2 linked regions of the Cycloclasticus pugetii PS-1 genome follow. The protein of the gene in region 2 interacts with the protein of the main gene of each other region in a pairwise test. Links are inferred from orthologs where the notes say so. Each region holds a gene or a part of one and is shown on either strand. Other genes may lie near its edges. The genes, in order: CYCPU_RS0109055 and ftsA.

Region 1 (13,649 bases), 1.5 Mb from region 2 along the record:
GCCGTATGCAGGAATAACTTCATACACACCATCGGCAAATAAAAAACCACGGTCTAATACAGAAACGTTAGCCTCAGCTAGTGGCAGAAATTGGCCATTAAGGAAAACATCAGTTTTGTGCGACACCATCAATTCTCCTACTCAAGCAATAACAATGCTTCATCTTTTAGGATGTCCATAAATGACCCTTCCGGAATATCTTGTAAAGCAATGAGTGGGCGTTTGGCAATAATGTCACCTTTAAGTTGAATAACCGCGTTGCCAACAAGTTGGCCTTTTTTTATGGGTGCAATCAGCTGGGGGTTTAACTCTAGGCTCGCATCTAATGATTTATATTCATTGCGAGGAATAGTCAGGTAAAGGTCTTTCGCCAAGCCTACTGGTAAAGATTTAATCGCGCCTTTCCAGACGCGGGTGGTGGTTAGTGATTGTTGTGCTTTATACAGCAAGTGAGTTTTATAAAAACGGTAACCATAATTCAGCAAGGCCTGATTGATATCATTTCGTGCAGCTACGCTGTCTGTGCCCATAACGACAGAAATTAAACGCATATTGTCGCGAACAGCAGATGAAACTAAACAATAACCAGCGTCCTCTGTATGCCCTGTTTTAACGCCGTCTACTGTGCTATCACGCCATAACAGCTTGTTTCTATTTTGTTGAGTAATACCGTTAAAAGAAAATGATTTGATCGCATTTATTTTATATAACTCGGGAGACTCAATGATTAAGGCGCGAGTTAGAACTGAGAGGTCTCTAGCGGTAGTGTAATGCTGTTCGTCGGGCAGACCAGAACTATTAGTAAAGTGGCTATTTTTCATGCCAAGGTCTTTAGCAACTTGGTTCATTAATTGTGCAAAAGTTGATTCATCCCCTGCGATATGTTCGGCTAATGCAACAGTGGCATCGTTACCTGATTGCACAAGCATTCCGTGAATTAAATCATCGACCGTAACGAATTTATTAACTTCCACAAACATTCTAGAACCAGGAGTTCGCCATGCTTTTTCACTAATACGAACTTGATCGTCTAAATTCAAATTTCCATGGTTTAGTTCACGAAAGACAATTAACGCAGTCATGATTTTTGTCATGCTGGCGGGGGCTAGTTTTAAATCAGGGTCTTTAGAGGCTAAAACTGTTCCACTGTGAAAGTCGGTCAGGTGGTAGCTTCTCGCTTTTAAATTTGGGGCGGAAGGAATAGGTAACGCGATGGCTTGAGAAGAGAGAAAAAAGCTCAGCAGCAGGATAATTCTTTTCATATTAATGCAATGTTAGGTATTAGGGTAACGATAAGCTCGGATTATATCATGCAAAACGTATCATTAAGGGCTAGGAGGAAGGCTGTTTTAGCTGGCTTATTTAGAGGTATAAAAAGTGCTCTTATAGCCTAACTCGTAAAGTTTTGATCTTGTTGAGTCAGCACTTTTCATTCGTATATAAGGGCCGACACGCACAAAATACAAGGGTTTTGACGTGCTACCACCAGACTCTATGGTGACTGGGGTTTTTAGTAAATTGGTCAATTCATACTTGAGTTTATTGGCATTTTCTTCAGAGCTAAAGGCCCCCGCTTGAATAAATAACAAACCCTTTTGTTCAGTAGAGGGTTGGGGTGGCTGAACAGTATACCTTAAGGTGAGGTCGCTTTTTGGTGCGGCAGGTGGCTCATCTAAAGAGGTTGAAAGATAGGTGTGAGGGTCGAGGGCTTTGATTTCTACCATTGATGTGCCGTTTTTAAGGGTGCCGAGTTTAGCGGCAGCGGCATACGATAAATCTATAATTCGTTCATCATGAAAAGGGCCACGGTCATTAACGCGAACAATGATTTTTTTGCCATTAGAAAGATTAGTGACTTCGACATAGGTTGGGAGAGGCAGGGTTTTATGCGCGGCAGTCATTGCATACATATCGTAGGTTTCACCGTTCGAAGTTTTATTGCCATGAAATTTAGTGCCGTACCAAGAGGCGAGGCCGCGTTGAACAAAGTTTTTACTGGACGCTTGTACGAAATACTTTTTGCCAAAAACTTCATAGGAGCTGGGGTTGCCTCCACGGCTCTTAGCTTCTATTTTAGGGATCGCATCTGGGGTTAGTTCAATACCGGCAGGGTGAACGGATGGGGCGCTATCGGTAACGAAAGGTTGTTGGCTTGTGCAGCCTATTAAAAAGTAAGCAGACAAGCAGCATAATAAAAAAAAGTGGAGGCGGATCATGCGTTATTTATAAAGCCCTTTTTAATTTCTTGACCAAGTTGATAAACGGCCATTGCGTATAAGTGACTATGGTTGTAGCGGGTGATGACATAAAAATTATGAAATGTTAGCCAAAATTCCGATTGGTCTTTTTGTTTAAGTTCCAATAATCTGACGATAGTGTCATCTGCAAGATTAGGTGGTGTTTGCACCTGATGTTTAGCCAGTTGTTTTAAGGTGTTCTTTGGTTTGAGTGAACGATTGAGTAAGGTTTTATAAGCATCACCTGTAACGTTAGTTTGTTGTGTGACTAGGTCTGTGTTTTTCCAACCATGTCTTGAAAAGTAATTGGCCACGCTGTTAATGATATCAGCCTGGCTATTCCACAAGTCCCGCTTGTTATCGCCATCACCATCAACAGCGTAAGCACGGTAGCTGCTTGAAATAAATTGAGACTTCCCCATGGCTCCAGCATAAGACCCTTTGGGTTCATAAGGGTCAAAGCCTTCTTCACGACACAGTAATAAGAAATGCTCTAACTCACGTTGAAAGAACTTAGCGCGTTTTGGAAAATGAAAACCAAGGGTTGTTAGGGCATCGAGGACTTTATAAGACCCTGTGTTGCCACCATAACGTGTTTCAACACCAATAATGGCGACAATGATTTCTGCTGGTACGCCATATTTTTCGGTGGCGGCATCCAATAGGTCTTTGTTTTCTTTCCAGAATTTTATACCGCCATTAATGCGATTAGGTTTAAGAAAAATATTACGGTAACTGTGCCACTCTAGGCGTTTCTCCGCCGGTGATGACATGGCTTTTAAGATGCTTTCTTTAACAACCGATTTATTTAATAAGGTTGTTAATTCGTCACGATTAAATTGGTGCTCTTCGACCATTTTTTCAATAAAGTCGTGATAAAGGCTAGGGTTGCTAGGCGACGACGATGTTGAGGCGCAAGCACTAATAGAGACTAGCGTTAATAGAAGGGTTAATGCTAATCGAAAAGAAAAAAGTTTTATGTTGCGCATCGTTTGTCCTTAAGAAGAAAGTAATTTTCGATGAGTATGTATCGACATTAATATGCCAAATCCAAGTAATAATGTCACCATTGATGTACCGCCATAACTCACTAGAGGTAAGGGTACACCAACGACTGGCAAAATACCCGTGACCATCCCGACGTTTACAAATAAATAGATAAAAAATGTTAGCGATAAGCTACCTGCAAGCAGTCGTGAAAAGGTGTCTTGTGCCTGAATTGCAATGTAAATGGAGCGGATGAAAATAATCAAATAAATGGTTAATAAGCCGACACAACCCATCAAGCCAAATTCTTCAGAGAAGACGGCAAAAATAAAATCGGTAGAACTTTCGGGTAAAAACTCTAGGCGTGCTTGCGAGCCATGCATCCAGCCTTTGCCATTGATACCACCTGAGCCAATGGCGATTTTTGATTGAATAATGTGGTAACCAGCCCCTAATGGGTCTTCTTCTGGGCTCAAAAAGGTAAGAACCCGTTGTTTTTGATAGTCTTTCATAAAACTCCATAGAACAGGGGCGAGTCCTGCGCCAGTTGCTATGACGCCGATGATGATCTTCCATGAAATGCCGGCAAGAAACAGCACGGTTAATCCCGAGCTGGCTATTAAGATAGCGGTACCGAGGTCAGGTTGTTTGGCAATTAAGACGGTAGGGATAGCTATAAAAACAGTGGCGAGACCGACATGTTTGTGACTGGGAGGTAGTCGCCGTTCTGCTAGGTACCAAGCCACCATCATGGGGGTTGCCAGTTTCAGTAATTCAGAGGGTTGAAAGCGAAAGAAGCCTAGGTCTAGCCAACGTTGAGCGCCTTTCCCCATATCACCAACAAATAACACGCCCAGTAATAAGAGCGTGCCGAGAAAAAATAACCAAGGAGCAAACATTTTTAACGCATGAGGTGGCACTTGAGCAATGATAAACATGGCAAAAAAGGCAACAGCTAATCGAGTGGCTTGCCTGTTTAATAATCCAATATTTTGGTGTTCGGCGCTCATCAAAATAAGAATGCCAATAGACGATAAGAGGGCCAGTAGAATGAGCAAGGTGAGGTCAATATGCAATCGCTGAAAGAGGCTCTCTTTGCGATGATGATAGAGGCTCATTTGTGAGGCTTTTTGGAAAGACCAATTCATGGGGTAACTTGTATATATTGATCGAAAATAGAACGGGCAATAGGCGCAGCAACCGAGCCACCATGACCACCGTTCTCTACCACGATAGCAACGGCTAATTGAGGCTCACGTGCGGGTGCAAAAGCGATAAAAAGGGCATGGTCTTTGAGGTGTTCTTGCACATTTTCCTCATCATATTTTTCATCTTGTTTGATGGTAAACACTTGAGCAGTTCCCGTTTTGCCAGCTATTTTGTAGGGCGCACCTTCCCTAATTTTTCGAGCAGTGCCACGCGCACCGTTAACGACATCATACATGGCATCAATAATGGTATTCCAATGCTGAGGGTTATTTAATGTAATTGGCAGGGTGGTTGATGTTTGCTGAGGCTTATCATTAATTTTAGCAACGAGTGATGGAATATGTGTGGAGCCTTTGTTAGCAATAAGAGCCGTTGCATGGGCTAACTGAAGGGGTGTGGTTAAATTGAAACCTTGCCCTATGCCAGCAATCAATGTCTCGCCAGGATACCAGACCTGATTTCGTGTGCGTTTCTTCCACTCTCTTGAGGGCAATAAGCCCGATCTTTCGCCCAGAATGTCAATGCCTGTTTTTTGCCCAAAACCAAATTTTTGCAGAAAGTCATGCATCCGATCAATTTTTAACTCATGGGCCAATATATAGTAATAAACATCGCACGACTGAACGATTGAGTCATGAAGCGTGGTCATACCATGCCCAGTTTTTTTCCAATCACGGTATTTATGTGTTTGTTTGGGTAGTTGATAGAAGCCTGGGCAGAAGATTCTTTGATGTGGGTGAACGGTTTTGTAATCGAGGCCGGCGAGCGCTAAAAATGGCTTTAAGGTAGACCCTGGGGGATATTGCCCTCGAAGAAAGCGGTTAAATAAAGGGCGTTTTGAAGAGTTTTGTAATTGGCTGTATGAGGCTTGATCGATACCTTTAGCAAACAAGTTAGCATTGAAGCCTGGTTTGCTCACCAAGGCGCGAACTGCGCCAGTACGAGTATCTATTGCGGCAACACTTCCGGTGTAATCACCGAGTGCGTCGTGAGCGATTTTTTGTAGCTCAATATCTAGATTCAAAGTTAGATCGCTACCTGATAATGGTGGTGTGTAGCTGAGGACTTTTAATGATCTGCCTTGTGCTGTGTTTTCGGTTTGCTGGTATCCAACATAACCATGTAATTCAGTTTCGTAAGTTCTTTCAATGCCGGTTTTTCCAATAAATCGAGTCCCTCGGTAGTTGGCTGGCTCAATAGTTTTCAGCTCTTGTTCATTAATGGCGCCGACATAACCCACTACATGTGCGGTTAGCTCAGGGAAAGGGTAGTGTCTTAATGGACGTGCCTGTATGTCAACACCGGGAAATAAGTGACGGTTGGCAGAAAAAATAGCCACTTCCTGATCGTTTAATCGATTTCTAATGGAGACGCTAGCGAAGCGTTTTTGCTGTTTTCTACGTTTTTCAAATAACGCCAGTTCATCTTTAGAAATGGGTAATAAGGCGCTCAAGCGTTCGAGGGTGTTCGCAAGGTCTGGCGTTTGTTCCGGTACTAATTCAAGACTATAAGTAGGGTTGTTTTCAGCAAGAACGCGACCTTTTGTATCGAAAATTAAACCACGAACAGGACTAATAACTGATAGTTTTACGCGGTTATTTTGAGCGAGGTCTACATACTTCTCATGTGTTGCAATTTGTAAATAGGTAAGACGGGCAATCAGCGCAAAAAATAAAATAAGAACAAAAACGATCAATGTGGTGGCTCGCAATAGGAAAAGGCGATTTTCCTGGAGTGAGCTCTTGAGGTCGAAGCGAGTGTTCATGTGAGGTTACTGTACTTTAAAGTGTCTTCTGATGAGGCGTAAGACAGCAAATATAGCAGGCCATACCAGCGCGCTAAAAAGAACTTGAAGCCCATGTTGGTAAGTATACTCAATGTGAACAATAAAGTGGTTAAGCCATAAAGAGAGTAGTTTTATGCACCCTAAGAACATTAAAATAAGCGTAGATTGTTGCCACACAGGATAATTTCTTAGGCGTGAATAAAGAGAGTGGCTAAAAAAAGAAGCGGTACTGAATATTAGCGCATTTTGTCCGAGCAAACTGCCTGTTAAAACATCGAACAGTAGGCCGGTTGAAAAACCAGTCAAGATACTAACTTTATGCGGTAAAGCGATGCTCCAGTAGATTAATGTTAGCAACGTCCAGCTGGGCATTAATATAGCCAAATGGTCAGGCCAAGGTGCAATGCTAAGGGCCATGGAAAAAAATAAAGTTAAGCCAATGATGGTACCGCCAGAGGATTTAGCGTGCATTGTCTGTGGGTACTTCTGGTTCTTCAGGGGCGCCTGATAAAATAGGAATGGGCTGTTGTTGGCTCCATACCAATAAAATGTCACGAGTGCTGTCTATTTTGGCGACAGTTTTAGCCTCGGCATGCATGAAAGCTTCTCCTGGCAGCGGGGCCAGTTTGGTGACGGTGGCAACAGGGTAACCAGATGGGAAAACACCGCCCAGTCCAGATGTCGTTAATAAATCGCCTATCTTGATGTCAGCATTATGGGGTAGGTATGGTAGCGTTAATGTATTTTTTAGTCCGCTACCAGAGGCAATGGTTCTTAAGCCTGTTCGGTTTATTTCAACAGGTATAGCATGATTGGGGTCAGTAATCAGGATGATAGACGAAGTGAGCGGGTGAACGTTGGTAATCTGACCGAGTACACCGTCTTCGTTGAGGGCGGCTTGTCCTTTATAAAGGTCGAAACGACTGCCTTTATCAATCACAATATTGGTTGTGTTTGGGTGTTGGTTTACTTTAATAAGAGACGCTGAAATAAATTGTTCTCCAATTTTGAATGAAGACTCCAATAAGCTATGCAACCGGGTATTTTCTGTTTCAAGCGCCTCAAATTTTTGCAGTTTGACTTTAAGAAATAATAACTCATCTTTTAGGCGTTGATTTTCGTCAGCTAATTCAGATAACTCTGTTGTGCTTTCAGTCAGCCAGGCATAGAGCTGGCTAGGCAGGTCCACAACGATGAGAACAGGGTGAACGATAAAAGAAAGGCTGTCTTTAAGGCGCGTAAGTTGGTTCGTTTGCTGTGCAAGTAGCAAAAGCAAAATAGAAATAACGGCGGCGGCAATATAGCGTGTGCTGGTAGCAGGACCTTTTGAGAAAATTGGTTTTATGGCGAATAACCTCTTATTCTTACTCTAATGCAAACGTATTAGGCCCTTTTTCATTGATCAACTCTAGTACTTTGCCCCCACCTCGCGCAACGCAAGTTAGAGGGTCGTCAGCTGTGCGAACAGGTACGCCTGTTTCTTCATGGATAAGCTCATCTAAACCATACAGTAATGCACCGCCACCGGTTAGCACAATGCCATTTTCAGCAACGTCAGCGCTTAGCTCTGGGGGAGTTTGCTCGAGAGCTTGTTTCACAGCACTAACAATGGCGGTAACAGGTTCTTGTAATGACTCTAAAATTTCATTACTGTTAAGCGTAAAGCTTCGGGGAATGCCCTCTGCTAGGTTTCGACCCGTAACGGTCATTTCCTTAACTTCATTCGCTGGGTAAGCTGAGCCAATCGTGTGTTTAATTCTTTCGGCGGTCGATTCACCGACGATAGTGCCGTAATTACGTCGAACGTAATTGATAATCGCTTCGTCAAAACGGTCACCACCAACGCGAATTGACTCCGAGTAGACGATACCATTGAGTGATAAAACGGCGATTTCTGATGTGCCGCCACCAATATCTAATACCATGGAGCCGCGCGCCTCATCTATCGGTAAGCCTGCACCAACTGCCGCTGACATTGGCTCCTCAATTAAATATACTTCACGTGCACCAGCACCTGATGCCGATTCTCGAATGGCTCTTCGTTCAACTTGAGTAGAGCCACACGGTACGCAAATAAGCACACGAGGACTAGGACGTAGAAATTTACCTTCATGTACTTTATGGATAAAGTACTGAAGCATTTTTTCAGTGATAGTAAAGTCAGCAATAACACCGTCCTTCATTGGGCGAATCGCGGTGATATTACCAGGTGTTCTACCCAGCATTGCTTTTGCTTCGCTGCCGACAGCGGCAAAGCTTTTTTCGCCACGCACTTTATCTTCTCGAATGGCAACAACAGAGGGTTCATCTAGCACAATGCCTTTGCCAAGTGCATAGATTAGTGTGTTCGCTGTGCCCAAATCGATGGATAAATCGTTGGAAAACATGCCGCGTATTTTTTTAAACATGAATTTTATAAATGTAGGTGGTGAGAATTTTGTACTTTAACAACCCTTTACCTCTTTGGGCAAGGCGCGAATTGTGTTAATTTGCACTGTTTTAAAGTATGAATAAAACAAGGGGGTTATTTTATGCCAATTCAGTCAGAAGATGTACTGAAAATCGCACACTTGGCGAGGCTCGGTATTCAGCACGAGCAGCTTGAGTCATATGCGTCAGACTTGTCGAATATAATGCTGTTAGTTGAGCAAATGAATCAAGTTGATACAACTGATATTGAACCTATGGCCCACCCACTTGATCAGTTTCAACGTTTACGGGCGGATGTGGTATCAGAAAGCAATCAACGTGATATTTTGCAGGACAATGCGCCATCTATTGAAGACGGTTTGTTTTTAGTGCCGCGAGTGATCGATTAGTCGCCCTTTAACGAGGCGGTGTCATTTTTATTTAAACAAAGGCTTATAGCGATAAGCATATATACCTTTTAAACAGTATTGGTAATCAATGTATAACAAATCATTAAAAGAACTGTCCAGCGACCTCCACAACAAACAAATATCCAGTGTTGAGCTTAGTCAATACTTTTTGGAGCGTATCAATCGATACGATGGGGCGTTAAATAGCGTCATTACATTAAATGAAGACGGCGCATTACTTGCAGCTCAACAGGCGGATCAACTAATTGCATCAGGGGATGCCGGCTTGTTAACGGGGATTCCTTTGTTACATAAAGATATCTTTTGTACACAAGGCTTACGAACAAGCTGTGGCTCAAAGATGCTGGATAATTTTATTGCCCCTTATTCGGCAACAGCGGTTAGTAAATTAGAACAAGCTGGTGCGGTGATGTTGGGTAAAACCAATATGGATGAGTTTGCGATGGGCTCGTCAAATGAGACCAGTTTTTATAGTGGAGTAAAAAACCCTTGGGATTTGGAAACGGTCCCAGGTGGCTCATCGGGTGGATCAGCAGCGGCGGTAGCGGCACGTTTGGCGCCGTTGGCTAGTGGTACAGATACAGGTGGATCGATCCGTCAGCCAGCAGCTTTTTGTGGGGTGACGGGTATTAAACCAACCTATGGCCGTGTGTCACGTTACGGCATGATTGCGTTCGCCTCTAGTTTGGACCAAGGTGGTGCGATGGCGAAAAGTGCTGAAGATGCAGCGATCATGCTACAAGCGATGTCTGGTTTTGATGAGAGGGATTCAACCAGTGTTGATAGACCCGTTGATGATTTGTTAAGCGGCTTGGGTGACTCGATCAAAGGCTTGACCGTTGGCTTGCCCAAAGAGTTTTTTACCGATGATCTTGATAGTGATATTCGAGAAAAAGTAGAAGAAGCGGTTGATACCATTCGGTCTGCAGGGGCACATGTGAAAGAAATTAGCCTACCGAATATTAACCTATCAGTGCCTGCTTATTATGTGGTTGCCCCCGCTGAATGTTCTGCTAATTTGTCTCGTTTTGATGGTGTTCGATTTGGGTATCGCTGCGAATCGCCAAAAGACTTAGAGGATCTTTATAAGCGTTCGCGTGGAGAGGGGTTTGGTGACGAGGTAAAACGAAGAGTTATGATTGGCGCTTATGTTTTGTCTGCGGGGTATTACGATGCGTATTATAAAAAAGCTCAACAAGTTCGTCGTTTGATTCAACAAGATTTCGTAGAAGCGTTTAAAGAAGTAGATGTGATCGCTAGTGCAACAGCACCTTCTGTTGCCTTTAAATCAGATGAGAAGAAGGGAGACCCTGTTTCAATGTATCTTTCAGATATTTTTACCATTGGTGTTAATTTAGCAGGCTTGCCTGGAATGTCAGTGCCGTGTGGTTTTGTGGAGAACAAGCCGGTAGGTATGCAGTTGATAGGAAATTATTTTGAAGAGTCTCGCTTGTTAAATGTAGCGCACCAATATCAACAACTGACTGACTGGCATCTTGCGGTGCCGGCTGGATACGAGCAGGAGGTATAAGGATGCAGTGGGAAACAGTTATAGGTCTTGAAATTCATGTTCAGTTAGCGACTCAATCTAAAATTTTCTCGGGTGCTTCAACGGCTTATGGCGCAGAACCTAATACGCAGGCTTGTGCGGTGGACCTTGGGTTACCGGGTACATTGCCGGTGTTGAACGAGCAGGCCGTTCGTTTTGCGGTGAAATTTGGTTTGGCCATTGGTGCGCATATCGCTCCATATTCAGTGTTCGCACGGAAAAACTATTTTTATCCTGACTTGCCTAAGGGTTATCAAACAAGTCAATTTGATAAGCCGATTGTTGGTTTAGGGCGGTTAGATATAGAGGTGGATGGTAAAACAAAAACAATAGGTGTTACGCGGGCTCATTTAGAAGAAGATGCGGGTAAATCGTTGCACGAAGACTATCATGGGATGACGGGAATAGATTTAAATCGAGCAGGAACACCGTTGCTTGAAATTGTTTCTGAGCCGGATATGCGCTCTGCCGCAGAAGCAGTAGCGTATGTTAAAAAACTACATACTCTTGTGCAGTATTTAGGAATTTGCGATGGCAATATGCAGGAAGGTTCTTTTCGTTGCGATGTTAATGTATCAGTCAGACCAGTAGGGCAAGAAGCCTTTGGAACCCGTGCAGAGATAAAAAACTTAAACTCATTTCGTTTTATTGAAAAAGCCATTGCACATGAGGTTGAGCGCCAAATTGATGTGATCGAAACAGGCGGACAAGTGGTTCAAGAGACTCGTTTGTATGATGCTAATAAAGATGAGACACGCTCTATGCGTTCTAAGGAAGAAGCGAACGACTATCGATACTTCCCGTGTCCTGATTTATTACCAGTCGAAATCACAGCAGAGTTGTTGGATGAAGTGCGTAATGACTTGCCAGAATTACCTGCGGCTAAAAAACAACGTTTCCAACAGCAGTATGGTTTAAGTGAGTATGATGCCGACGTATTAACAACACAACGGGCGATGGCAGATTACTACGAAGATGCTGTTAACTTTTCAGATGGAGAGGCGAAGCTTGTTGCTAATTGGGTGATGGGCGAATTGAGCGCAAACTTGAATAACAATAATTTAGATATCCAGCAAAGTCCCTTGAGTGCTGAACGATTAGGAGGCTTGGTTAGACGCATTGCAGATAAGACAATTTCTGGAAAAATCGCTAAGCAAGTCCTTGAGTTTATGTGGAATAGTCAGGATGTTGCAGACGACGTGATTGAGCGAGAAGGTTTGAAACAAATTTCTGACACAGGTGCCTTAGAAAAAATGATTGATCAGCTAATGGCTGATAACGCTCAGCAAGTTGAGCAATATAGAGCCGGTAAAACAAAAATGATAGGCTTCTTTGTTGGTCAGTTGATGAAGCAAACCCAGGGTAAGGCGAATCCACAAGAATTAAATAAATTGCTGGAAAGTAAACTAAAAGGGTAGTTTCTCTTAAAGTGTTACGTTAATTATTAGAATAAATAGCAAGGATGTTATGAGTATATTGAAGGCGTTGAGTGTTTTTATTATCGCGTTATGGTTGGCTGCCTGTGGCCATGCGACTAAAAATGGCGTGGAACTAACTCAAGAAGGGCTGGCGACTAAGACTTTGTCAGCAGAGGAAGCGGAAGTTGAGCAGCAGGTTGCGCGTATATCTGAAAAGCTAAAAGATGAACCAACGGTTAAAGACTGGTTGTTAGTCGGCGATGGAAACATGTATTTGAAAAGATATGATGAAGCTGTTTCAGCCTACAGAGAAGCATATATATTGAGCGACTATGCAGAGGAGCCCAAAAGAAAACTAAAACGAGCAATGTTTTTGGCAACGATAGCGTTAAGTAAATAGCCAATAAGGGATAACCCGGTCTGGTTGTTATTCCTCAACCATTCTTAGGGTTATCTCAACAATATTTTCATCGTGTAATAATTTGAAACAGCGCATCTCTAAGACACCTTTGGTGTTTAGCGAAATAATTAAATAATAGGCTTCGGGGTGTGAAGGCATTTCAGTATCGCTTATTGAAGGCCTAGCGGGTGCGGTGGGGTGCGAGTGGTAGATAGCAAAAACCTCTTCACCCTTATCGCGGATTTCTTTCATTACGCTGATTTGTTCTTCAGGCGCCATTAGAAAACGCTTGCTAGGTGTTTCAGCTATATTTTGAACAGGATGGCAGGTGTACTGACCCGTTTTGTTTTTACTGATAAAACCACAGACCTCGAGGTCTTCTGATAATTGTGCGTTATGAAGTAATTCATTAACGAGTTTTCTAGGTAAGACAATTTCTTTTTCGTGCATTTTTAACCCTAATGTTTATGGTTTTGTGCCTAATGTTGCCCGAACGTGCCCTTGAATATCTTGGAAATGTTGGGTTGATTTAAATCCGTACAATTCTAACAAGTTTTTGACCAAAGTGCCTTGCTGAAAGCCATGCTCAAACAAGATAAGTCCGTTGTGTTTAAGGAAAGACTTTGCTTGCGAGGTAATATGCTCAAGATCCTGTAGGCCTTCGTGTTGAGCAATCAATGCCGAAGAGGGTTCAAAACGAAGGTCGCCTTCTAAAAGGTGAGGGTCATTTGGGCAAATATAAGGTGGGTTACTTATTATTAAATCAAACCTCGTATTGGGCACTGTTTCAAACCAATCGCTACGCAGAAACTGAATATTGTGAACCTTATGTTGCAGGGCATTTTTTTCAGCAATCGCTAAGGCCTTTTGGCTGTTATCAACGGCTGTCACCGAGGCGTTTGGAAACTCTAATGCCAAGGTGATAGCGATGGCGCCGCTACCAGTCCCTAAATCTAATACTGAGAAATATTGGTCGGTAGCGAACGTTTCGTGGGTAATTTCTATGAGTAGCTCGGTGTCGGGTCGAGGAATTAAGACGTCTTTTGAAACGATAAATCGTCGTGACCAAAACTCTCGTTCGCCAACTAAGTAAGCGATCGGCTGCCCTTTTTGTCGCTGTTTAACAAGTCGCTGAAACCTGTCCAGCTTCTCGGTAGTTAGAAGCTCGTCAGGCCAAGCTCTAAAATAGCTACGGTTTTTATTCAGTACGAAGGCTAGTAATA
Region 2 (11,386 bases):
CGCCTTGTTTGCTGCAGGAAATGAGCTTTTGTCTAACGAATCGATCGCAAGCCATTTAATCGGTTGACCTTCCATTCCACATGCCTTGCCTTGAAAGCTTTCAACCAGGTACACCTCAAGCAACACACCTATATCGTTATAATCGTGCTTCACCTGTATAAAGGGAACTGCCGTTAACACCTCTATATTTAACTCTTCTAGTAGCTCCCTTTTTAACGCGTCTTCAGTCTTTTCGCCTTCTTCGACTTTACCACCCGGAAATTCCCACAAGCCACCTTGATGCGCCTTCTTAGAGCGCTTACTAATCAGCACCTCATTGTATTGATTTTTTATAACCCCGACCGCTACCTTTAACATCTGTATATCAATACTATGTCTAATACTTTATGAGCGGTACTCAGCATTTATTTTGACGTAATCGTAAGATAAATCGCAAGTTAATACACGGGATGAACAGTCTCCTTGAGCCAGACAAATACGAACACAAATTTCTTCTTGATTCATAACCTTTTGGCCCTGCTCTTCAGTATAGTCAGCTGAACGCTTACCGGCCTTAACAATACAAATATCATTTAAGTAAATTGAAACCGCATCAACATTTATTGTTGCTATGTTCGCTCTACCTACGGCGGCTAGAATCCTCCCCCAATTAGGGTCTGAGGCAAAAAAGGCGGTTTTCACTAATGGTGAATGCGCAACCGTATAAGCCACTTCCTTTGCATCACTTGCTGTATAAGCTTGTTCAACCTGAACGTTTATTAGTTTTGTAGCGCCCTCTCCATCTCTTACAATTGCTTCGGCCAAATAACTACACAGCTGTTTTAATGCTGCTAAAAACACTGGGTACCGTTTATCACTTTGCGTCTCAATCGGCTCTATATCAGCCGCTGCGGTTGCCATTAATACGACAGCATCGTTTGTTGACGTATCACCATCTACCGAAATACTGTTAAAAGAGACATCCACAGCCTCCTTCAGCATAACCTCGAGGATTTTTCTGCCAATCGGCATGTCAGTCGCAACATAAGATAGCATCGTCGCCATATCTGGCCTTATCATGCCTGAGCCTTTTGCAATGCCCGTTATGGTGACCTCTGTGCCATCCAACTGCAATGTACGAGAGCAGCCTTTTTCACAGGTATCGGTTGTCATAATGGCTACAGCCGCTTTTTGCCAATGCTGTTCGCTTAAGGTATCTACTGCCGTTTGCAAACCACCTACAAGCTTGTCTACTGGTAACGGTTCACCAATCACTCCTGTTGAAAACGGTAATACCTGTGTTTCTTTAGCATTCACCTTGCTTGCAAGTTCTGCACAGCATGTTTGCGCTGTCAACAAACCTGCGCCGCCCAAACCAGCATTTGCATTGCCTGAATTAATCAGTAGATAACGTGGAGAGTCTTCGGCTAAATGTTTTTTAGCCACTGTAACGGGCGCTGCACAAAATTTATTTTTTGTAAAAACAGCCGCAACCTGTGTTTGCGCAGTCAGTTCAAATAGCGTTAGGTCGTCACGTACAGTTTGTGAAATACCCGCTGATGCGGTGCCAATGCGAACACCTGATATTGCTTTTAATTCTAAAGGGACAGTTCCGCCTACAGGCATGATTAAGCTCCTAATAAACAGTTATAGATATAAAGTTAAGTAGCCCTTAGACTATAAAAAGCCACCTTACTCAAACGAGCGCTTAACGTAGCCTCACAGCTTGCCGTGGCACTGTTTAAATTTCTTGCCAGAACCGCATGGGCAAGGGTCATTCCGGCCAATTTTTTTATCCGAACGTTTAAAAGGCTGTGCCTTGTCGGCTTGCTCATCGTTCTTTTCTTCACCTAAGGCATTTGCATCATCATGCTTGTATTCCATGGTTTGATGAATACGACGTTGCTCATCAACGGCTTGAACATCTTCTTCTGCACGAACTTGGACCTTTGTTACCAACTGAACAACATCTCTTTTTAATGTATCTAATAGCGATGTGAAGAGCTCAAAGGCCTCGCGTCTATATTCCTGTTTCGGATCTTTTTGTGCATAACCACGTAGATGAATACCCTGTCTTAAATGTTCCATCGCACCTAAGTGATCCCTCCACAACGAATCTAATGTTTGCAGCATCACCGATTTTTCAAAGTGCCGAAGCACCTCTGCACCTGCTAATATTTCTTTTTTTGCATAGTCATCGCTGATTGTTTTTAGGATTAGCTCGCGCAGACTGTCTTCATGCAAGCTATCATCTGTATCTAATAGCTCTTGAATATTAAGCTTGCAGGAGAACTCATCCTCAAGAGCAGCCTGTAAGCCTGCAATATCCCATTGCTCTTCGATTGATTGTGCTGGAATATACACATCAATTAATTGGTTAACGACATCTTCACGTATAGAAACAATAGTATCGGCAATATCTGATGCCTCCATAATTTCATTACGTTGATCATAAATCACTCGACGTTGATCATTCGCCACATCATCGTATTGAAGAAGTTGCTTACGAATATCGAAGTTATGCCCTTCTACTTTACGTTGAGCATTTTCAATCGCTTTACTCACCCAAGGGTGCTCAATCGACTCACCTTTTTCTAAACCCAGTTTTTGCATCAAACCAGATACACGTTCTGAGGCAAAAATTCGCATTAAGCTGTCTTCTAACGATAAGTAAAAACGACTTGCACCAGGGTCACCTTGACGCCCTGACCGGCCCCTTAGCTGATTATCTATCCGGCGCGACTCATGCCTTTCTGTACCAATTACACGGAGACCACCGGCATCTAGTACTGCCTGATGCTTTTTTTGCCATACTTCAGATGACTCGTCTTCGCTCTTGCCACCCAAAACAATATCGGTCCCTCGTCCGGCCATATTAGTCGCAATAGTGACCGCCCCTAAAGCACCGGCATTGGCAATAATTTGTGCTTCACGTTCATGCTGTTTAGCATTAAGCACCTCATGAGGCACCTTCTTCTTGGTTAGGCTGGACGATATATATTCAGAAACTTCAATAGAGGTTGTACCCACTAATACTGGCTGCTTTCGTTGGTAGCAATCTTCGATATCCTCAATAACCGCTTCGTATTTTTCTTTCGCTGTTAAATAAATAAGATCCCCGGCGTCTTCACGCGCCATCCCACGGTGTGTTGGAATAACAATAACTTCCAAACCATAAATTTGTTGAAACTCAAATGCTTCGGTGTCTGCAGTACCGGTCATTCCCGATAATTTGTCATACATCCTAAAATAATTTTGGAATGTAATAGACGCCATCGTTTGGTTTTCACTTTGAATTTTAACGCCTTCTTTTGCCTCTACTGCTTGATGAAGCCCCTCGCCCCAGCGCCGGCCCGGCATTGTTCTTCCAGTAAACTCATCAACAATAACCACTTGACCATTTTGAATAATGTAATCGACATCTTTGTGATACAGCGCACTGGCTCGTAATGCAGCATATACATGATGCATCAACCCAATATTAGTGGCATCGTATAGGCTTTCATTTTCACTTAATAGGCCGCTACTGGTCAGTAGTTCTTCAATTTTTTCATGGCCTAACTCTGTCAAAAAGACTTGTTTCGACTTCTCATCAACGGTGTACTCACCACCCTCTTGCGACTCAACCTCTTCTGTAAGGTCTTTTACCAACTCGTTAAGCTTGATATATAAATCACTTTTATCATCTGTTGGGCCTGAAATAATCAGTGGTGTTCTTGCTTCATCAATTAAGATTGAATCAACCTCATCAACGATCGCGTAATGCAGCTCACGTTGAACCTTGTCTTCGACACCAAATGCCATATTGTCTCGAAGGTAATCAAAGCCAAACTCATTATTAGTGCCGTATGTAATATCTGCTGCATAGGCTTCGCGTCGCTGTTCAGGGCTCATCGAATTGACGATCACACCCGTTGTCATGCCTAAGAAGGCGAACAACTGCCCCATCCATTGTGAATCACGTTCAGCCAAGTAATCATTCACTGTCACCATATGAACGCCCTTACCGGGCAATGCATTCAAATAGGCTGATAACGTGGCAACCAGTGTTTTACCTTCACCGGTTTTCATTTCGGCGATGCGTCCATCATGAAGCACCATCCCGCCAATTAGCTGCACATCAAAATGACGCATGCCTAAGGCGCGAACACCAGCTTCTCTAACCACTGCAAACGCTTCAACGATTAATGCGTCGAGTGTTTCACCTTGTTCAAGTCGAGCACGAAATTCATCCGTTTTCGCTTTCAACTCAGTGTCACTTAAGGCACTGATTGATGCTTCAATCTCATTAATTTTTTTAACGGTTTTTTGTTTTGCTTTTACCAACCGATCATTACGACTACCAAAAACTTTCTTTACGATATTTGAAATCATTACAAATAAACTTTAGTGTGAAACGAAAAACCAAATGATACCGCATATGGTTCACTGAAACCTGCTTTTTAGGCCCATTCAAGCCCTATTCATAACGCTTTAAATCAGAATGTAAAAGGACGTAGGAGTAAGTACTGCCTTAGCTTGAAGAATACAGGTATTTACGAGGATTCACCTTCTTACCGTTGCGCATTACTTCAAAGTGAACATGTGGCCCGGTAGAATGACCCGTTGACCCCATTTTAGCGATAACATCATTTTGTTTAACGACATCGCCTAATTTGACCACTATTTCCTTATTATGCCCATAGCGGGTGACGTACCCTGAGCCATGGTCAATTTCAATTAAATAACCATAACCGCCTTTTTTCCCCGCGTAGGTCACCAAGCCAGATGCAGCGGCTAAAACACTGGTCCCTGTCTTGCCTGCAATATCGACACCATGGTGGAATTTTTTCTTGCCAGTAAATGGATCTGCTCGGTAACCGTAATACGATGACAACCATCCTTTTGCGACTGGTAACCCTGCTGGGCGAACCTCTTTAGACAACTCTTTATTTGCCGAAAAAACACCCAATAACGTTAATTGTTTTTCGCGTAAAGATAACTGTTTATCGAGTACTTGAATATCATGCAGCAATTGGTTTTCTGTAAAACTTTCTGCTGAGTCCGGCAAATCTGCACTGCCGATAGCTGGTAATTCGTCAAAATTAAATTCTGACGCCGTTAAATTAGCCTTCTTAACAAGGTGTTCACCAACCGCATTCAGCCTCGTCAATTGTGCTTGCATTTGCCCAACTCGTAAGGCAAGGTTATCCAGCGTATTTTGAGTTTTCTCGCGCACTCTTTCCAGCTCTATTCGCTGGGTTAATAACTCTTGAGATACCTTCCCTGATTGTTCGGTTAACCTAACTTCGGTCACCGATGGCATATACCAATAAACTGCTAGTAATAGAATAAAGCTACCAAGTAACCCATAGATAACTTTTTGCTGGATCGCAGAAAAGTTGATGGTTTTCTTTTTACCTTTTGTTAACAGTATAATTTGCATATTATTTATTTTTTATCTTAACAACATATGTTTAAACAACCTTTCAAAAACAACAAGTCATCCTTGAATGGTTTACAGCATATTCAGCAAAGCTTACATCAACAAAAAACACTTCTGCGTCTTGTTCAACGATCAATAACTGAAGATTTGGCAGCTCATTGTTTGCATGTCACCGCCAGTAAAAACACGGTAATCTTATTCACCGACTCTTCTGTCTGGGCTTCAAAACTACTGTATCTACGCCAACCTATTCTAAACGCCTTATCAAATTACTTTGGTGAACGGGTTCGTACTTTAAAGGTTAAAGTGCTATCTAAGCACACAGCAAAAACACCGCTTTTGCCTAAATCGCCATCCAGTCATACATTGAAGTGTCTTACAGAAGCCAACGATTCAGAACAGGCAGACTCGTTAACCCATTCCATGAATAAACTCATCAAGACACTACAAAAAAACAAGCTATCTTAGTTTAAACACCCGCAGGTAATGGCTCTATATATGAAATAGGGAATTGGTCATCTTCTTCAAACGTTACTTCTTCCCAAGCATCCTCTTGAACCAACAACTCTCTTAATAACTTATTATTAAGCTCGTGCCCCGATTTATGGCCATGAAACTCACCAATCAAGCTATGCCCTAGTAAGTATAGGTCACCAATAGCGTCCAAAATTTTGTGTTTCACAAATTCATCTTCATAACGCAGGCCATCTTCGTTTAAGACTCTAAAATCATCGACGACAATGGCATTATCCATGCTTCCACCCAACGCTAAGTTGCGTTGACGTAACATTTCAATATCCTTCATAAAACCAAAGGTACGTGCACGGCTTATCTCTTTAACGAATGAAGTTGAAGAAAAATCAATAATCGCCTCTTGTGTACGCGATTTAAATACTGGGTGATCAAACTCAATACTAAACCCGACCTTAAAGCCTTCAAAAGGGACAAAGCTCGCCCACTTATCGCCATCCTCTACTCGGACTTCTTTTTTGATACGAATATAGCGTTTCGCTGCGTTTTGTTCTTCTATACCAGCCGATTGTAGTAAAAAGACAAACGGGCCTGCACTGCCATCCATGATCGGCACCTCAGCAGCACTTAAATCAATGTAAATATTATCAATACCCAATCCAGCGATGGCCGACAACAAGTGTTCAACAGTAGAGACTCGTACGTCACCTTGTATCAAGGTGGTTGATAATTGTGTGTCACCTACATTTTCTGCTTTTGCTGGAATAACGACTGCTTCGTCAAAATCTATTCTGCGAAAAACAATACCGGCATTGACGCCTGCAGGGCGCAACGTTAAATAAACCTTTTCGCCACTGTGTAAACCAACACCCGTAGCACGAATCACGTTTTTCAGCGTTCGTTGTTTAATCATTTAAAACTCCCAAGCAGATAAATTCAATTTATTTTTATTGTCATTATTGCGGGATATTAACACATTTTGCAATTTAACAATAAGCCATGCATTGCCACGTACTCAGTTATTTTACCGCCCTCAACACATTTCAATATCCAAGGGCGGTTCACGGTCTCAACTAATCGGCTTGCCTTCTTAAAAACGCAGGTATATCCAAATAAGCAGGGTCTAAGGTATTATCTATACCACTGGTTTTTTGATCCGCCATTTCCGCTTTTCCATCACGCATGATTGTTGGAATATCAAAATCCTCTTCCTTCAGGTCAGCCGTTTTAATGGCTTCTCTTTTCACTTGAACAATCGGCGTTGGTTCTTCAGCCACTTTTGCCTTGCCACCTAAACCAGTTGCAACAACAGTTACTCGCATTTCGTCTGACAAATCAGGATCAATAACCGTACCGACAACGACATTCGCATCATCCGATGCAAAATCTCTAATCGCTTGACCGACCTCTTCAAATTCACCTATAGACATATCTAATCCAGCCGTGATATTCACTAAAATACCGCGAGCGCCTTGTACATTGATATCTTCTAACAAGGGGCTGTGAATGGCCGCTTCTGCAGCTTCGCGTGCTCTAGATTCTCCTTTTGCATTACCTGTTCCCATCATCGCATCACCCATTTCTGACATAACAGTTCTAACGTCAGCAAAGTCGACATTAATCAAGCCAGGGCAGGTTATTAATTCTGCAATCCCTTGTACAGCGCCTAGCAAAACATCATTCGCCGCTTTAAAGGCATTTAGCAGACTCATTTCTTTGCCCAGTACGTGCAATAACTTTTCATTCGGAATAGTAATTAATGAATCAACGTGAAGTGCTAATTCCTCTATCCCTTGTTCTGCCAATAACATTCTTTTTTTGCCTTCAAATGGGAAAGGCTTAGTCACTACAGCTACTGTTAAGATACCCATTTCTTTTGCTATTTCGGCCACTATTGGCGCAGCACCTGTCCCTGTTCCACCACCCATTCCTGCTGTGATAAAGACCATATCAGAACCGACGATTACTTCTTGAATTCGCTCTCTATCTTCAATCGCTGCTTGACGGCCCACTTCAGGGTTCGCGCCTGCACCCAAGCCTTTTGTACTATTATTACCTAACTGCAATACCGTTTTAGCTGGTGTGTCTTTTAGAGCTTGCGCATCTGTGTTGGCGCAAATAAATTCCACACCATCTATTGCACTATTAACCATGTGATTCACGGCATTGCCACCGCCACCGCCAACACCAATGACTTTAATTACTGCATTTTGTGTATGTGCATCCATTAATTCAAACATATCAATTCCCCTATCTTGTTAATCTAAATACTAAAGTCTCTATTTATCGTTAAAAATTACCTTGAAACCAGCTCTTCATCTTTTCCCACATAGCTTCAAAACCATTTTTCACCTCTCCACCACTTGCCACACTATTTTGCTGCCCAAACAACAACAACCCAACACTGGTTGCATATATCGGATTACGAACCACCTCGCTTAAACCAGACACATACTGCGGATAACCCAGGCGAACGGGCATGTGGAATACCTCTTCTGCCAATTCAACCAATCCCTCTACCTTTGCACTGCCGCCCGTTAGCACAATCCCTGCGGCAACAATGTCCTCGTAGCCCGAGCGCCTCAGCTCAGCCTGTACAAGCATCATTAATTCCTCATAGCGAGGCTCAATAATTTCAGCCAAATTTCCACGTGAAATTTTTCGTGCCGGCCGATCGCCTATGCTTGGCACATCAATCATTTCGTCCTCTTGAACTAATTGAGTCAGCGCACATGCATATTTCAACTTAATTTCATCGGCATGCTGGGTAGGCGTCCGTAATGCAACAGCGATATCATTAGTAACTTGGTCTCCGGCAATTGGAATAACCGCGGTGTGGCGAATAAAGCCATCACAAAAAACTGCAATATCCGTCGTGCCACCACCAATATCAACCAAACAAACGCCCAGTTCTTTTTCATCATCCGTGAGCACCGAACTGCTCGATGCCAGCTGCTCTAAAATGATATCGCCTACTTCTAAACCACAACGCCTTACACATTTAATAATATTCTGCGCTGCACTCACTGCGCCGGTCACAATATGTACTTTTGCTTCCAGCCTGATGCCCGCCATTCCAACAGGCTCTTTAATGCCCTCTTGTCCATCGATAATGAATTCTTGTGGCATGATGTGAAGAATCTTTTGATCCGCAGGAATAACCACTGCCCTTGCCGCATCAATCACTCTCTCTATGTCTGATGGAATCACTTCGCTTTCTTTAATACCCACCACGCCACTGGAGTTCAAGCTACTGATGTGACTGCCTGCTATCCCCACAAATACTGAGTGAATTTGACACCCCGCCATCAACTCAGCCTCTTCTACAGCGCGTTGAATTGAATGCACTGTAGACTCGAGGTTAACCACCACGCCTTTTTTCAAACCTCGCGAACTATTGGTTCCGATACCGATGACATCAATCGTTCCATCTGGGGTTATTTCCCCCACAATGGCCGCCACTTTAGATGTACCTATATCTAAACCAACAATTAAATTCTTATCACTGTTTTTCTTCATTGTTCTTAGCCTTTAACTGGCTGATCCTTTTTCAATTTTAATGCGGCTATTTGCTCAACCCGGTCAGCAAATTTATAACCGTCTTTCCACTGTACGGACACCCCATTTGGGTAACGCAAATCCACCTTCGCAAGCTGATCTATCAAACTGCCTTCCAGCGATGCCAATAACCTTAATGATTTACCAATTGCCTGTTCAGGCGACTGATGACCCACACTTACTTTTATGCCATTGCTCATTACTGCCGACCAACTACCGTGCTCTGCTAAACTCAATTTGCTGACTTGAATACCCGTGCTTTTTATTGCGTTATTAACTTTTCTATATTCTTCAAGTATCGCCTGACTACTCGTCTCCACGCCTGATAAACTTGGCAATGTTTCTAAGCTTTTATCAAATACCGGTTTAAATACCTCGCCCTGTGTATTCAGCAAGGCCGTTTTATTCCAAATCGCAGCAGGCTTTTGTTCCACCAAGGTCAACACAATAGTATCTGGCCACACACGCCTAATTGTTGCTTTATTCACCCAGGGTAAGGCCGTCGCGTGTTTAACAATTTCACTGCTATTCATCGCGAAATACCCGGTATCAACTAATGCTGATAACGATGTTGAAATATCCTCAGCTGTCACATAATTTAATTCACCACCGATACGCACCTGTTTAATGGGCATCGTGCTTGGTTGCATTAACCAGCTAACGAACTGCCATACAACAATCGCTACTATTAGAGAAAGAACGCTCTTTTTAACCAACACTTCATTTTGCTGAAGCAAATCAATCATCACACTCTTCATGCCCCCTCCTTCGCAAAGCTGGTTTCCAATATCTGCCAAACTAATGTATTAAAATCAATACCTGCCTGTTTTGCGGCCATTGGGACTAAGCTGTGGTCGGTCATTCCAGGTACCGTATTTATTTCTAATAACTGCGGCTTACCTTGTGCATCTAACATTAAATCAACGCGCCCCCAACCTTCAGCAGCCAACAACTTAAAGGCTTTAATCGATAAGTGTTGTAAGGCTTGTTCTTGTTCAGCAGTTAGCCCACAGGGGCAATGGTATTGAGTTGTTTCTGCCTGATATTTCGCTTCGTAATCATAAAACTCATTAGGGGTTTCCAATCTAATCACTGGCAACGCTTTATCTGCTAGTACAGCCACGGTGTACTCTGCTCCTTCAACCCACTGCTCTGCCATAACATCACAGGTAAATTTCATTGCTTTTTTATACGCTTCACGAAGCTGCTCTATGGTATTTGCTTTTGCCATCCCCAAACTAGAGCCTTCTAGCGCTGGTTTAACCATGACTGGAAAACCTAGCGCAACTACGCATGCATCTATATCGGATTCTTTTTCTAGCACCATCCATTTTGGTGTTGGAAGCCCAGCACCCAGCCAACAGTTTTTTGTTCTTAACTTATCCATGCCCAATGCAGACCCCAATACACCACTCCCTGTGTAGGGAATGCCAATTAGTTCTAAAGCACCTTGCAATTGGCCATCTTCTCCACCACGCCCGTGCATAATATTAAAAACACGGTCTATACCTTTTTCTTTTAACTCCATGATGTCAGAGGCTGCCGTATCAAACTTAATCGCATCAACCCCCTGTGATTTAAGGGCCGACAAAACGGCCTCACCACTTAATAATGAAATGTCACGCTCAGCAGCATGCCCACCCATTGCCACAGCAACCTTGCCAAAAGATTTAGCGGATTGAATAGTGCTCATTGCGCCTTTTCCTCACCGATAATACGAACTTCTGTTTCAAGCAAAACACCCTGATTTTTATGCACCTGACCTTTGACATATTCAATGAGACGTTCAATGTCCTTAGCCGTGGCATGACCTGTATTTAATATAAAGTTCGAATGTTTCTCTGATACTTGCGCACCGCCAATTCGATAACCTTTCAAGCCTGTTATTTCAACTAAATGCGCCGCATGGTCTCCTTCAGGGTTTTTGAAAACAGATCCACCGCTAGGAACATT

What was found.
Region 1: the proteins of ftsA (region 2) and CYCPU_RS0109055 interact in binary tests that used the Escherichia coli proteins (3 or more experiments, as listed by UniProt). The link is inferred for Cycloclasticus pugetii PS-1 from one-to-one orthologs.

The regions. Positions count from the first base shown.
Region 1 is NZ_ARVU01000001.1:1,850,825-1,864,473, reverse strand. Bases 6,606-9,428 are described here. They hold CYCPU_RS0109055 (rod shape-determining protein), read right to left. Parts: upstream 8,628-9,428; coding sequence 7,584-8,627; downstream 6,606-7,583. Other genes in these bases: gatA (Asp-tRNA(Asn)/Glu-tRNA(Gln) amidotransferase subunit GatA), read left to right, coding at 9,127-9,428; gatC (Asp-tRNA(Asn)/Glu-tRNA(Gln) amidotransferase subunit GatC), read left to right, coding at 8,751-9,038; mreC (rod shape-determining protein MreC), read right to left, coding at 6,680-7,555; mreD (rod shape-determining protein MreD), read right to left, coding at 6,606-6,690. In the rest of the region: CYCPU_RS0109095 (D-amino acid aminotransferase), read right to left, coding at 1-129; CYCPU_RS0109090 (D-alanyl-D-alanine carboxypeptidase family protein), read right to left, coding at 138-1,262; CYCPU_RS0109085 (septal ring lytic transglycosylase RlpA family protein), read right to left, coding at 1,359-2,183; mltB (lytic murein transglycosylase B), read right to left, coding at 2,213-3,226; rod shape-determining protein RodA, read right to left, coding at 3,236-4,372; mrdA (penicillin-binding protein 2), read right to left, coding at 4,369-6,198; more of mreD, read right to left, coding at 6,205-6,605; more of gatA, read left to right, coding at 9,429-10,590; Asp-tRNA(Asn)/Glu-tRNA(Gln) amidotransferase subunit GatB, read left to right, coding at 10,593-12,026; CYCPU_RS0109035 (hypothetical protein), read left to right, coding at 12,076-12,426; CYCPU_RS0109030 (M67 family metallopeptidase), read right to left, coding at 12,454-12,876; prmC (peptide chain release factor N(5)-glutamine methyltransferase), read right to left, coding at 12,892-13,649. UniProt on the Escherichia coli protein: Forms membrane-associated dynamic filaments that are essential for cell shape determination. Acts by regulating cell wall synthesis and cell elongation, and thus cell shape.
Region 2 is NZ_ARVU01000001.1:372,304-383,689, reverse strand. What follows is about bases 7,280-10,061. They hold ftsA (cell division protein FtsA), read right to left. Parts: upstream 9,395-10,061; coding sequence 8,165-9,394; downstream 7,280-8,164. Other genes in these bases: CYCPU_RS0101855 (cell division protein FtsQ/DivIB), read right to left, coding at 9,400-10,061; ftsZ (cell division protein FtsZ), read right to left, coding at 7,280-8,115. Also shown: CYCPU_RS0101895 (Nudix family hydrolase), read right to left, coding at 1-357; bifunctional glutamate N-acetyltransferase/amino-acid acetyltransferase ArgJ, read right to left, coding at 385-1,605; preprotein translocase subunit SecA, read right to left, coding at 1,699-4,353; CYCPU_RS0101880 (M23 family metallopeptidase), read right to left, coding at 4,493-5,404; CYCPU_RS0101875 (DciA family protein), read left to right, coding at 5,432-5,872; lpxC (UDP-3-O-acyl-N-acetylglucosamine deacetylase), read right to left, coding at 5,874-6,788; more of ftsZ, read right to left, coding at 6,949-7,279; more of CYCPU_RS0101855, read right to left, coding at 10,062-10,191; CYCPU_RS0101850 (D-alanine--D-alanine ligase), read right to left, coding at 10,188-11,126; murB (UDP-N-acetylmuramate dehydrogenase), read right to left, coding at 11,123-11,386. UniProt on the Escherichia coli protein: Essential cell division protein that assists in the assembly of the Z ring. May serve as the principal membrane anchor for the Z ring.